Regions from separate parts of the Roseateles albus genome, predicted to be linked through region 2. Evidence: riboswitches for the same ligand, from Rfam matches in the RefSeq annotation. Region 2 holds a riboswitch; the other holds the start of a gene.
What was found. Region 2 has a riboswitch for thiamine pyrophosphate ahead of PRZ03_RS10765 (TonB-dependent siderophore receptor). Riboswitches for the same ligand answer to the same signal wherever they lie in the genome.

Region 1 (4,410 bases), 280 kb from region 2:
CGCCCCCGGATGACCCTTGGCCACATCGGCCGCATGGGCGGCGATCTTGTAGGCCATCAGTCCGGCCTTAACGTCGTCGCGATTCGGCAGGCCCAGGTGTTCCTTGGGCGTCACATAGCAAAGCATCGCGCAGCCAAACCAGCCGATCATCGCCGCGCCAATGCCACTGGTGATGTGGTCGTAGCCGGGCGCGATGTCGGTCGTCAAAGGGCCCAGCGTGTAGAAGGGCGCCTCGTCGCAATGTTTCAATTGCTCGCTCATGTTTTGCTGGATCAGGTGCATGGGCACATGGCCGGGGCCTTCGATCAGCGTTTGCACCTCATGCTTCCAGGCGATCTTGGTCAGGTCGCCGAGCGTGCGCAGCTCGGCAAATTGCGCCTCGTCATTGGCGTCGGCCAAGCTGCCCGGGCGCAGGCCGTCGCCGAGCGAGAAGGTCACGTCATAGGCCTTCATGATTTCGCAAATCTCTTCGAAATGCGTGTACAGAAAGTTCTCTTTGTGATGCGAGATGCACCACTTGGCCAGGATGGAGCCGCCGCGCGAGACGATGCCGGTGCGGCGCTTGACCGTCATCGGAATGAAGGGCAGGCGCAGGCCGGCATGGATGGTGAAGTAATCAACGCCTTGCTCGGCCTGCTCGATCAGCGTGTCGCGGAACAGCGCCCAAGTGAGGTCTTCAGCCACGCCGCCGACCTTCTCCAGCGCCTGGTAAATCGGCACGGTGCCGATCGGCACCGGGCTGTTGCGGATGATCCAGTCGCGCGTGGTGTGGATGTTGCGGCCGGTGGAGAGGTCCATCACCGTGTCGGCGCCCCAGCGCGTGCTCCACACGAGCTTCTCGACTTCTTCTTCGATCGAGGAGGTGACGGCCGAGTTGCCGATATTGGCGTTCACCTTGACCAGGAAGTTGCGCCCGATGATCATCGGCTCCAACTCGGTGTGGTTGATATTGGCCGGGATCACGGCGCGGCCACGTGCCACCTCGTCGCGCACGAACTCGGGCGTGATGACGGCCGGGATACTGGCGCCGAAGGAATTGCCGCGCAGGCGGGCCTCGCGCTCGGCGTCTTGCTCGTATTCGCGCATCCAGTCCAGGCGCTGGTTCTCGCGGATCGCGATGTACTCCATCTCTGGCGTGACGATGCCGCGGCGCGCGTAGTGCATTTGCGTGACGTTGGCTCCGGGCAGGGCGCGGCGCGGCTGGCGGCGCAGGCCGGCACTCATCTGCATCAAGGCCTCTTGCTGGGCGATGTCGCGCAGGCCGTCGTCGATCAGCTGGATGGGCCGGCCCTGGTACAGCTCGGTGTCGGCGCGCGCCGCCACCCAAGGTGCGCGGGTGGCGGGCAGGCCTTGCTTGACATCGATCTTGGCGGTGATGTCGGTGTAGGGGCCGGAGCAGTCATAGACCGTGATCAGCTCGCCGTTGGTCAGGGCAATCTCCCGCATCGGCACGCGCAGCTCGGGGTTGCGCTCGCCCTTGAGGTAGGTCTTGCTGGAGCCGGGCAGGGGCGCGCGGGTCAACTCTAGGCTGCTGGCTAGGCTGTTCAGGCCCGGTTCGGTGATGCTGTTCATGGTCGGTTCTCGCGGTGGCTGTGAAGCGCTGCGAGGGCCGGCTCGAGGGTCGCTGTGGCGTTGCGAGGAGGCCGGTTGCCCCAGGGAGTTCGGCCGGCATCCTCAGGCGGGAGGCGTGGCGGAACGGGTCTGCGGGCGGGCTCTTCTTACGCCGGTATCAACCGGATCAAGTTCAGCGGGTCTATGGCTTCCACCACATCTCAGCCCGGCGCATAACGAATTACCTCTATATGCGCAGCAGGGCACCCCGGAGCGAAGCGCAAGTATAGATGAGCCGTGAATTACTTCGCGTTCCGCAGGCGCCTCTACGGACAAACCCGCAGCTCATTTGCGGGGGGCTGCTCCCTACACTGCCAGCCTTGGCGTCGTCGTGTCGCGCCCTCTTTTCTGGAGTGTTCTTCATGAGACGCTTGAGCTGCCTGGGGCCGGGCTTGCCCTGCTTGATGATGGTTCTGCTGCTTGCGGCCGGCAGCGCTCGCGCTCAGGCTGATGGGCCGCTCAAGCCTGAACTCAGCGCCGAGGAGCGTGCGCAGCGGCAGGCCGAAAAGGTCTTTACTTTCATCAAGCTGCAGTCGGTGAAGCCTGCGGCCAAACGGGCGAGCACGGATGCCCTGCCGGCCACCACTTCTGCCAACGCGCCGGCCAGCCCGCCGCTTCAGCCTGCCAACACCGCGCAGGCCAAACCCGCAGCGAACAAGCCGCTGGCCAAGCCGGCCGTCGCGGTGGCAGCCGCAGCGGCTGGCGCAACTAGCGCTGCCGTCGAAGCACGTCCTTCGGCGCATGCCGGCCCTGAGTCGCCGCCGGTACTCTTGGCTGCGGCCCAGCTGACAGCGGCGGCGGCGCAGCCGGAGCCCTTGCCACAAATGCCCAGTGAGCCGGCCGAGCCCGAGCCGCCTGCCTTGCAACTGCTGAGCAAGGTCGAGCCCGAGATCCCGCGCCAGCTGCAGGCCGACTTCAGAGGCGGTGCGGTGACGGTGCGTTTCATGGTGCAGGCCGACGGCTCGGTCATGCAGGCGCAGGCTCTGCAAGCATCACACAAACGGTTGGCGCTGGCTGCGGTCACGGCGGTCAATCAATGGCGTTTTGCGCCGCTGCCTTTGCCTCGCGAGGCCACGGTGGAGATTGCGTTTGCGGTGGAGTAGTGCTGCGGCTTAGGCCGAAGCAGCCGCTCAAGACGCTCTGAGTAAATCGGCCAGCACGGCCGCAATGCCAGCCGATGTGGCCGCCAGCAACACCAGACCAATGAAGCTGCCGATAGCTTTGCCGCGCTGCTCGCTCGGCCGGGATTTCGCCAGATAGTAGGGTATGGCAAGCACCGAGGCCATGATTATCGCGCCGCCTAATAAGCTACTTCCACGGTACTGGCGTGCCTGGGCATCCTGGCGGTACCAGAGGTAGCCTATCAGCATGAACAACAAGGACGAGACGACATCGAAGGGTTTTTGCATCACCAGGCCAAAACTTCCCGCCGTGCCTTCGGCCAAGCCGCACAGCACTGACAAGGCCAGCAGGGCGAAGACGCTATTGCGCAGACTCATGGCATGGCATGGCAGGGAAGTTGTTGACGAGGCAATTTTGCACTAGGCGACCCCGACTGTTTACGGACAGGTTCTAAGACTCAGTTCCGGGCTTGGCAATTCGATAGAGCAAGCGCCAATGCGTCCAGAAACACCCGGGTGCGCAAGGGCATCAAGCGTCGCTCAGGGAAGAATGCCCAGCAGGCGGCGGCAGGCAAGCACCAGTCGGGCAAGATGCGCAACAACTCGCCGCGAGCCACATAGTCTTGCGCGAAAAGCTCAGCCACTGCACCTTGCCAGCTTTGCGCCATCGCCGTTGTTGAACAAGGCGAGGCGGCGCGCGGCCAACTGGCTTTTTCACAAGCGGCTCGTCGTGGCTGTGGTCAGCGCAGTTCAGCAGTGGCAATTCGCGCCCTTGTCCACTGCACGCGAGGCGTCAATGGCCATTGCCTTTCAGGTCGAGTATCGACCCCCGCTCCCTAGTATTAGGGGCTGTTTATTGATGCTCGGCGGCTAATATATGGTTCGCCAAAATAACGAGTTAGCTGTGACTTATACCTTTGGCTTTCGCTCGACGAGGCGTCCGATTAAATAAAGAAGGTGTTGCCATGAAGTGTATGAATCGACTCACGTGCTCGGTGCTGATGGGGGCAGTGGCTGTGCTGGCCTTGCCCGTACAGGCTGTTGTTGCGCTTCCTTCGTACTACAAATATTCATACGTGCATGGAACATTGACCGACTTGAGTGCGGATCAAGTTGCGCAAGGTGTTCCGGGCAATATCTATGCTTTGCCGACCGTTTATGGCGACGGTTCGAGCGCGCAGTCATGGACTTCTGTCGGTGTGGAAGACTCTCAAGTCAAAGCGTTGACGCAGAATGGGGAGCACAAATACAGCTACAACGGCGAAGCGCAAATCGATGCAGGTTTTGGTCTGCATGCAAAGGTTCAAACGCTGACCAGTGATGCAGGTCGCAGCAGTGCGACGACCTTGTTTGGTAATGCGTTTGCAGGGTGGGGCGATCGCTGGTACGTCGCGCCAACTGCAGACCATCTGGAAAACTCCGCAGGCTTGTTGAATCTTCATCTGAGTTTGGATGGCCAATTGCTGTCCGATCGGCTGAGCGGCTCGACGCATCCCTATAACAACTTTGCGTCCTTGGTGGCGCTGGCTTACCGGTTGACGAATACCGGCGTAGCGTGGCAGGGCGCCGGTGGCGTCTATTTGGATGGTCAAACCGCTTGGCAGTTCAGCTCCCCCAGTTGGCATGATTGGAATCCCCCCATAACGGCCAAGCCGGTGGCACCGTTTGCAGGGGCCGG
Region 2 (4,410 bases):
GCCGCCGCCGCAAGCCCAGTCCGCGCCAACAAATTCCAGCATCACGCCGGGTCTTGCGACGCATCAAGCCGGCATGAGTACCCCAAGCGATTAAAATCCGCGTTTTGCCGCCGTTTAGCCTCAGAGTGAAATGGCATTGCGCGGTAATTCAGACCAAACAACAACACGAGCTGCACCATCATGACCCACGTCGTCCTCGAATCATGCATCCGCTGCAAGTACACCGACTGCGTCGATGTCTGCCCGGTCGATTGCTTCCGCGAAGGCCAGAACTTTCTGACCATTGATCCCGATGAATGCATCGATTGCGCTGTCTGCATCCCTGAGTGCCCGGTCAATGCGATCGTGCCGGAGGAAGATGTGCCGGGCAATATGCAGCACATGATCAAGCTGAATGCCGATCTGGCCAAGAAATGGCCCAGCATCACCAAGCGCCACGCACCGCTGCCGGACGCCGATGACTGGAAGGATCGCACGGGCAAGCTGCCCGAGCTGCTCCGCTAATTTGTAGAACGCCGCCTGGCTCCAAGCTCAGGCCCCAAGAAAAAATGGATGCTCAATTGAACGCAGAGATTGCCACGACGGCCGACGCAAACCCAACGCCCGGACCCGACGCGATTCAGACCGATGCCGTCATCGTCGGCGCCGGTCCAGTCGGACTGTTCCAGGTTTTCGAGCTCGGATTGCTCGAAGTCAAAGCCCACATCATTGACTCGCTCGCCTACCCCGGCGGCCAGTGCATCGAGCTGTATCCGGACAAGCCGATCTATGACATCCCGGCCGTGCCCATCTGCACCGGCAAGGAGCTGACCGACAACCTGCTCAAGCAGATCGAGCCCTTTGGCGCGACCTTCCATTTGGGCCAGGAAGTCACCACCGTCTTGAAGCAAGAAGACGGCCGCTTCTTCGTCGAGACCTCCAAGGGCACGCAGTTCCTGACCAAGACCATCTTCATCGCTGGCGGTGTGGGCTCGTTCCAGCCGCGTACGCTGAAGGTCGACGGCATCGACAAGTACGAAGGCAACCAGCTGCATTACCGCGTTCGCAACCCGGCGCAGTTCGCCGGCAAGAACCTGGTAATCGTCGGTGGCGGTGATTCCGCGCTCGACTGGGCGCTGAACTTCTGCGCCGGCAATGCCGACGGCAGCGCCAACAAGGCCGAGAGCGTGATCCTCTTGCACCGCCGCGACGGCTTCAAGGCGGCGCCCGCCTCGGTCGCCAAGATGCGCGAACTCTGCGACGCCTACGAGATGCAATTCGTGGTCGGCCAGGTGACGGACATCGTCGAAGCGGACGGCGTTCTGACCGACATCAAGGTCACCGGCGGCGACGGCGTCACCCGCGTGATGCCTTGCGAGCAGCTGCTGGTGTTCTTCGGCCTGAGCCCTAAGCTGGGCCCGATCGCCGAATGGGGCCTGGCGCTGGAGCGCAAGCAGATCGTCGTGGACACAGAGAAGTTCCAGACCAGCGTGCCGGGCATCTTTGCCGTGGGCGACGTGAACACTTATCCGGGCAAGAAGAAGCTGATCCTGTCGGGCTTCCATGAATGCGCTTTGGCCGCCTTCGGCGCCATGCCTTACATCAGCCCGGACAAGCGCATTCATCTGCAGTACACGACCACCAGCCCGAAGCTGCACAAGGTGCTGGGCGTGGAATCGCCAGTCTTCGACTGAGGTGGAAGGGGCTCGCGAAAAGCCGGCCCGGCGTCGTTGCACCGCCTTGCCGTAGCGCTGCTACTGTCTTCGGCGATGCGCCCAGCTGGAACGGCTTTGCGCAAGCCCGAGAACTTAGTTTTCTTCTTGATTGGCCCGCGAAATGCGGGCCTTTTTGATGGGCCGATACAATGAGCCCCAAGCAGCGATCAAGGTCGCTGCCTTCGCTAGGGGTGCTGATTCATTTAATTTTGGGTCGGCTGAGATAACCCTTTGAACCTGATTGAGGTAATCCTCGCGCAGGGAAGCAAGCATCACGGTCCACGTCCTTCTCTCCCTTTTCTCATGACGTGAGAGCCCCGTCGTTTGCCGCCCTGTCATCGCCTGCTGTTCCGATGACAACAACAAATCCAATTTCCAAGAAGTCCTTGCTGGCCGCTGCGGCCGGCCTGATCTGCGGCACTGCCGCACTGGCGCAAAGCCTGCCCACGGTATCTGTTACCGGTCGCGCTGCCGACACACCCTCGCAAGTCGGCGGCTTCGGTGAAATTCCGGTCGCCAAGCTGCCGCTGCAGCTCAGCCTGATCAGCAACGAGCGCCTGCTGGACGCTGGCATTAACGCTTTATCCGGACTGACCGCGCTGGACGCCAGCGTCGGCGACGCCTATAACGCGGCAGGCTATGTGTCCTACCTGAAGATTCGCGGCTTCGACCTCGACAACCGTTTTAACTACCGCCGTGACGGCCTGCCGATCAACGCAGAAACCGTGCTGCCGCTAGGCAACAAGGCCAGCGTCGAAATTCTCAAGGGCAGCAGCGGCATCCAGGCCGGCACCAGCTCGCCCGGCGGTCTGGTCAATATGATCGTCAAGCGGCCGACAGCTCAGCCCATGACCGTTCTGGGTTTCGCGATCAGCGAGCGCGGCACGACCGAGGCTAGCTTGGACTGGAGCCAGCGCTTTGGCGAGGGCCAAGCCTTCGGCCTGCGAGTCAACGCAGCCGCCGCCGAGCTCAAGCCGCAATTGCGCGACGCCGAGGGCCGCAGCCATTTGCTGGCCATGGCAGGCGACTGGCGCCTGAGCGCTGACACCCTGGTCGAGGCCGAGTTCGAGCTGAACAAGCAGAGCCAGCCCAGCCAGCCCGGCATGAGCATGCTGGGCGACAAGCTGCCCAGCGCCAAAGACTTCGACCCTCGCATCAACCTGAACAACCAAAGCTGGACGCAGCCGGTGGTGTTTGACAACAGCCACGCCTCCTTGCGTGTGACGCAAAAGCTCAATGCCGACTGGCGCGCGCAGGCGCACCTGGGCGTGCAGCGCCTGAAGACCGATGACAGGCTGGCCTATGCCTATGGCTGCACCGCAGCGGACGGCAACTACTACGCCGATCGCTACTGCCCCGACGGCAGCTTCGACATGTACGACTTCCGCAGCGAGAACGAGCGCCGCAATAGCGAGGCTCTGGATCTGTCTTTGGCCGGCAAATTGGCAACGGGCAGCATCACCCACCAAGTCAGCACCGGCGTCTTGCTCAGCCGCTTCAACAGCCGCTTTCAAAAGCAGGCCTATAACTGGGCCGGCACCGGCACCATTGACGGCAAGGCCATCACCGTCGCCGACCCCAGCCTGACGGACGAGAACACCAACCGCGACGAGCGCAGCAGCGAGTTCTATCTGCGCGACGCCGTCCAGCTCAGCGCCGACTGGCAAGCCTGGGCCGGCCTACGCCATACGCGGCTGGAGCGCGACAGCGTGCGCACCGATGGCTCGCGCGCCACCGGCTACACGCAAAACATCACCACGCCCTGGCTGGGCCTGAGCTATGCGATCAACAGCCAACTGATGGCCTATACCAGCTGGGGCGAAGGCGTCGAGAGCGAGGTCACCCCGAACCGCAAGCGCTATGGCGACGCTGCCGGCCGCGCCCTGCCTGCCTTGACAAGCCGCCAGATCGAAATCGGCCTGAAAGCCGGCTCCAACACCGTCGATTGGTCGCTCAACTGGTTCAACACCAGCCGCCCTAAATGGGCCGATCTGGGCGAATGCTCGGATAGCAAGCCGGGCAGCTGCGTGCGCCGCGCCGACGGCATCGCTCGCCATCAAGGCCTGGAAGCGCAGGCCGACCTGAAATGGGCCGGCGGTGGCCTGCTGGCCAGCGCGATGCAGCTCAAAGCGCGCCGCGAAGACAGCGCCGACGCGAGCCTCAACGGCCTGCGGCCCGAAAACGTGGCCGAGCGCAGCCTGCGCCTGCAAGCGCGCCAAGATGTCGCCGCCTTGAGTGGCCTGCAACTGCAGGCCGGGCTCGTCTATGAAGGCCCACGCGCGGTGCTGGCGGACAACAGCGTCAGCATCCCTGGCTGGACCCGCCTAGACGCCGGCGCCCGCTTCGAGCAGGCATTGATGGGCCGGCAGTTGCTGGTGTGGCGAGTCGGCGTCGACAATTTGATCGACAAGCGGGCCTGGAAAGAGTCGCCGTTCCAGTTCGGCCATGTTTACCTCTACCCGCTGGCACCAAGAACTTTCCGCGCCAGTTTGGAATACCACTTGTAAAGCTCTAGAAAACTGGTCTATAATCTGAGGCTCTGTTCCTCGATAGCTCAGTCGGTAGAGCGCCGGACTGTTAATCCGTAGGTCCCTGGTTCGAGCCCAGGTCGAGGAGCCACAGAAAACGAAAAAGCCGCTTGATCGCAAGGTCAAGCGGCTTTTCCCATTTATGTAGGCCTACTCTTTTGAGTCAAGCCTGCTGACACCGAATAATT

Region 1: it holds a riboswitch for thiamine pyrophosphate, as region 2 does, so the genes downstream of both, thiC (phosphomethylpyrimidine synthase ThiC) here and PRZ03_RS10765 (TonB-dependent siderophore receptor) in region 2, are expected to answer to the same signal.

Annotation. Positions count from the first base shown of each region.
Region 1 is NZ_JAQQXT010000005.1:20,543-24,952, forward strand. Features, by position in the region: gene thiC (phosphomethylpyrimidine synthase ThiC) at 1-1,572, opposite strand, end outside; TPP riboswitch at 1,699-1,832, opposite strand; gene PRZ03_RS09545 (TonB family protein) at 1,974-2,714, shown strand; gene PRZ03_RS09550 (hypothetical protein) at 2,742-3,110, opposite strand; gene PRZ03_RS09555 (type 2 periplasmic-binding domain-containing protein) at 3,191-3,376, opposite strand; gene PRZ03_RS09560 (PEP-CTERM sorting domain-containing protein) at 3,650-4,410, shown strand, end outside.
Region 2 is NZ_JAQQXT010000005.1:301,584-305,993, reverse strand. Features, by position in the region: gene cobA (uroporphyrinogen-III C-methyltransferase) at 1-94, shown strand, start outside; gene fdxA (ferredoxin FdxA) at 181-504, shown strand; gene PRZ03_RS10770 (NAD(P)/FAD-dependent oxidoreductase) at 549-1,673, shown strand; TPP riboswitch at 1,872-1,975, shown strand; gene PRZ03_RS10765 (TonB-dependent siderophore receptor) at 2,048-4,201, shown strand; tRNA gene PRZ03_RS10760 (tRNA-Asn) at 4,238-4,313, shown strand; tRNA gene PRZ03_RS10755 (tRNA-Asn) at 4,410-4,410, shown strand, end outside.